Regions from separate parts of the Thalassospira sp. NFXS8 genome, predicted to be linked through region 2. Evidence: riboswitches for the same ligand, from Rfam matches in the RefSeq annotation. Region 2 holds a riboswitch; the other holds the start of a gene.
What was found. Region 2 has a riboswitch for cobalamin ahead of cobU (bifunctional adenosylcobinamide kinase/adenosylcobinamide-phosphate guanylyltransferase). Riboswitches for the same ligand answer to the same signal wherever they lie in the genome.

Region 1: another riboswitch for cobalamin. It lies ahead of J4E05_RS19870 (CbtB domain-containing protein); the one in region 2 lies ahead of cobU (bifunctional adenosylcobinamide kinase/adenosylcobinamide-phosphate guanylyltransferase).

Annotation. Positions count from the first base shown of each region.
Region 1 covers NZ_JAGEMF010000004.1:205,957-208,354, reverse strand. The annotation lists gene J4E05_RS19875 (methyl-accepting chemotaxis protein) at 1-402, opposite strand, end outside; cobalamin riboswitch at 636-858, shown strand; gene J4E05_RS19870 (CbtB domain-containing protein) at 912-1,085, shown strand; gene J4E05_RS19865 (CbtA family protein) at 1,113-1,904, shown strand; gene J4E05_RS19860 (DUF934 domain-containing protein) at 2,050-2,398, opposite strand, start outside.
Region 2 covers NZ_JAGEMF010000002.1:52,062-54,459, reverse strand. The annotation lists gene J4E05_RS09520 (hypothetical protein) at 1-301, opposite strand, end outside; cobalamin riboswitch at 757-968, shown strand; gene cobU (bifunctional adenosylcobinamide kinase/adenosylcobinamide-phosphate guanylyltransferase) at 1,033-1,560, shown strand; gene cobW (cobalamin biosynthesis protein CobW) at 1,610-2,398, shown strand, end outside.

The DNA.
Region 1 (2,398 bases), on a different contig from region 2:
GTCATCCTCTCGGCTCAGCACAATAACTTCGTCAAATGTACTAATGTAGGTTTTAAGTTCCTCATCAACGGTCAGAAGCATAGCGCGGACGTCTTCATTCCTATTTGAAGCCGCAAGTTGCTGATTTAATTCCAGCGTCTTTGAAGCACGCGTTTTTGCTGTATTTCCGGAATTTTCCGATTTGGTCAGAAGAAAATCCTTCACCCCCAAACGTGCTTCCAAAAGATTGGCCTGCACCCGCCCCGCAAGGTTGGTCTGCAATGCCAGGTGGCGATAACTTTTAAAATTATCATCCGCTGCCCGCAACGAAACCCCCGAAACAACGGCAATCACCAGCAGAAGTGCTATGATAATGCCGAACCCGCCAAATATTTTTGTTGGAATATTGATATTTTTAAGCATATCGCCCCCGGCAAAACACAGGCCGCAAATGCCGCCTGAATCTATATCATTGTATAGAACTGTCCCTGATTTTGCCTTGAACAACAGTGATTTAGGTCACACAATAGAATTTTCATCATCCATAAGTATGGGTTATTTTTTATTTGCCAAATAAATCCACACTTTGGGAACTGTTCTTTTGAGCAAGCACCATCAGCCCCGGTTTTAACTTTCCCCTGAAGCGATAGTTTGGCATAGTCGACTCCTGTGTCGGGTTTGGCCGGTTTGGCCAAGGGAACACGGGAGAAGACGCAATTCACAACTTTTAATTGCGTTCTTTGCGCCCGGGCTGCCCCCGCAACTGTGAGTGACGAGTTGGAAACGGGAATGGTCACTGATCCGGACAAACAGGATCGGGAAGGCTGTTTTCAGCGACGACGCACGAGCCAGGAAACCTGCCCGCACGGACGATGGCGTGAAATTGTTTAGCCATTCGGGACATACAAAAACTCGGAGGGAGTTTTCTGAAAATGACGACAGCAACCAAAACAGTATCTTTGGGAATAAGCCAGCGTATTGCCGCTGCCGCCGTGGCAATGGTACTGGGCGGGGTTTTGTTGTATGGGGCCGGTTTTGCCAGTGCCAATACCTTGCATAATGCCGCCCACGACGGGCGCCATGCTTTTGCGTTTCCCTGCCACTAAGGCACACCTTCCCAAAAGGTCTTTGACATGATCCAACGTATCCTGTTCGCTGCGATTTTCGCGGGCGTGCTTGGTGGCGTGTTTATTTCCGCTGCCCAGCATTTAAAAGTCACCCCTCTTATCCTTGAGGCTGAAACCTACGAGGAAATGGACGCCGGCGCAGCAACACCGGAACCGGCATCTGCCCCCCATGATATATCCATCGCAGGTCATGATCATACTCATGACCATGCTGGCATCACAGCCAATACCGACCATGATCACGCCGCAACAATGGCGAGCGAGCATCATCACGATGAAAATGCCTGGGCACCACAAGACGGGTTTGAACGGGTTTCCTATACTTTGCTCGCCAATATCGTAATTGGTGTCGGTTATGCCCTGTTGTTATGTGCCGGTATTGTATTGCGCGGTAAAGACATCACCATTCGCCAGGGCATGATGTGGGGAATGGGCGGTTTTATGGCTTTTTCACTTTTTCCAGCACTGGGTCTTCCGCCCGAATTGCCCGGTTCGGTGGCGGCCCCGCTTGAAGCACGTCAGATATGGTGGTTAAGTGCTGCCATTGGCGGTGCAGCAGGATTGGCCCTGATCGCCTTTGGTAAAGGCTGGGTTTACAAACTGATTGGCCTGGTCGCCATTATCACCCCCCATATATATGGGGCACCACATGTCAAGGAAGCCCTTGGCGGCGCCCTGCCCGCTGAACTCGCCGCCGAATTTGCCATAGCGTCAATTATAACCAGCGCGGCTTTCTGGCTGGTTTTGGGCGGTTTGTCCGGCGCGTTTCTGGCCCGCAGGCCTTTATCGCAGACATAATATCGGGGAGACGACCACGCATTGCCCATCCAAATCCACGAAAAAATGCATCCTTGAAGGGTGCATTTTTATTTGGGGGTATATAAAAAAATGGACACCAAAAGGTGCCCATTCAAGGTTCAGTCGGCAGTTTATATCGAATATCTTACGACGTCGCATCGTCAAGAACAGCCCGACGACGATCACGCAAGGACCCTGCCGTCGCGCGACCATCACCGGTCGGCTGGTAATAAACCGTCATATCCCGCAGGGCTGCACGCACTTTTTCAAGGGCAGTTTCAACGTCGTCAGACAGTTCATAGGCATCAAAACCACAACGATGCATATACAAAATCTGATCGCGCAGCACATCACCAACGGCCCGCATTTCTCCGGCATAGCCATAACGCTCACGCAAAACGCGGCCATAGGAATATCCGCGCCCATCAGTATAGGCCGGGAATTTAACTGCAATCAGCGAAAAACGATCAATATCCTCGGCCAGATCTTCCGGT
Region 2 (2,398 bases):
CCAGAGTTGGCAAGTCGCGCACCAGCAACGATAATGCGTTTACACGAATACCCCGTGCGTGGGCCCAGATGATTGCTGCAACCATACCCAGTTCACGGTCGGCCTTGTAAAGGGCGCGCACCTGGCGGCGACGCAGAACGACTTCATGGTCGTCTGCATGCTGTTCCAGAAAACTGGAAAAGTGGGGCGCGTCATTTTGCAGCCGGTCCAGCAATTTTGTCCACATATCGCGACGCGAGGTGGTTTGCCAGATCAACAGTTCCTGGGTCCGGATCTTTTCGACATAGTTTTCTATAGCCATTGGGATAAACAATTTTGTTGTTATCTGGAATGATGGTTAGCAGACAGCGCTCGGTTCCCATACACCCGGGTTTTCCCGGTGTGTTCGATATCAGCAAGTTCCATTCCGTATTTTTATTGTTTTCATGTTCTCTCAAAGGATTCCCCGTCTCAACATATCAATTCTTACAAATACTGACCTTTAGTCTAGTAGCGGTTTATGCATTAAGGAGGGGGCGGGAAATTATAAGGGGGGAATTTTGCCATATGGTTATGCTTAAGCCCGGAAATCTGCGGTGGGGCGGTTCGGCTTTTATATGGCAGCGCCTGTTTAATTTCTGTTTTGCAGGACTGTTTTTCAGCTAGCAGCAAAGTGATCTCAACAGTCTGATTTTATTGATATTTGCAACCAATACGGTTCGGTTGAATCTGCAATGCGCCTATTGGGGGAAATCTGAAAGGGCGACGCGGCCTCTTCTATTAACGAGTCTTTTGGGCTAGGGTGCGTCGCTGTTTGGTAATGGGAAATCCGGTGCAAGGCCGGTGCTGCCCCCGCAACTGTATCGGGATGGGTTATTTACGGCAGGTACGCCCTGTCACCCACTTAAGGATTGGTTTGAAAGTCCTTTGGGAAGGGAAATAACTGACATGCCCGAAGCCAGGAAACCTGCCAAAAGCGATCCGCGTGCAAGTGTGCCTGATCTATGCAACCGGGTCTCGGGTGGAGACCATAGCGCAAGGAACCGACGGGCCATGGCCCCAACTGTAATTGAAAGCGGCGTTCACCTGATATTGGGGGGGGCGCGTTCCGGCAAAAGCAAATTTGCCGAAGACATGGTCATTGCTGCCGGCGGGGGCACCTATATTGCCACCGGTCGCGCGTGGGATGACGAAATGCGCGATCGTATCAGCCATCATAAACAACGCCGTGGCCCGCTTTGGGCCACGATAGAGGAACCGCATGACTTATGCGGGGTTTTGTCGCGATTAGATCAGCACAGCGAAGGACCGGTTCTGGTCGATTGTCTGACCCTGTGGATCACCAATCTTATGATCAATGAAGACAATATTGATCAGGAAATTGATCAACTGTGTGATCTGTTGCCCCGGCTGGCTTTGCCGGTATTGCTGGTGTCAAACGAGGTTGGCTTTGGCATTGTCCCCGAAAACGCGATGGCACGGGCCTTTCGTGATCATGCCGGGCGCTTGCATCAGCGTATTGCCGCCCTTGCCCGGCGCGTGACCCTGGTGGTTGCGGGCATTCCGATGACGGTTAAATAATTTCATATCCGATGTTTGAACATCCGATTTTATCAAGGATTTAAAGACTATGGCGCATTTGGGTAAAATCCCCGCTACTGTGATTACCGGCTTTTTGGGTGCGGGCAAAACCACCATGATTCGCAACATGCTGCAAAATGCCGGGGGCAAGCGTATTGCCCTGATTATCAATGAATTTGGTGATGTCGGCGTTGATATGGAAGTCATCAATGGCTGTGGCATTGAAGGCTGTGCGGAAGAAGATGTGGTTGAGCTGGCCAATGGCTGCATTTGCTGCACGGTCGCAGATGATTTTGTCCCGACCATGCAAAAATTGCTGGATCGCGAGACACCGCCAGATCATATCGTTATCGAAACTTCTGGTTTGGCTTTGCCCAAACCACTGGTCAAGGCGTTTAACTGGCCGGAAATCCGCTCGCGCGTGACGGTGGATGGTGTTGTTGCCGTGCTGGATGCCGCGGCCCTGCGCGACGGGTTATTTGCCCACGACCATGCCGCCGTGCAGGCCCTGCGCGAAGCAGATGATAATCTGGACCACGAAAGCCCGCTTGAGGAACTGTTTGAAGAACAGCTTCATTGTGCCGATATGGTGGTTCTTAATAAAACTGACCTGTTAAGCAGCGATGAACTGGTTAAGGTTGAGGCCGACATTCGGGCGGAGCTGAAACGCCCGTCGGTCAAGATCATTTCAACTGAGCATGCACGCATTGAAAATGCTGTGTTGCTGGGTCTGGGTGCTGCCGCCGAGGATGATTTGGAAAGCCGCCCGTCCCATCATGATGACGGGCATGAGCATGACCATGACGATTTTGAAAGTTTTGTCGTGACACTGGATGAT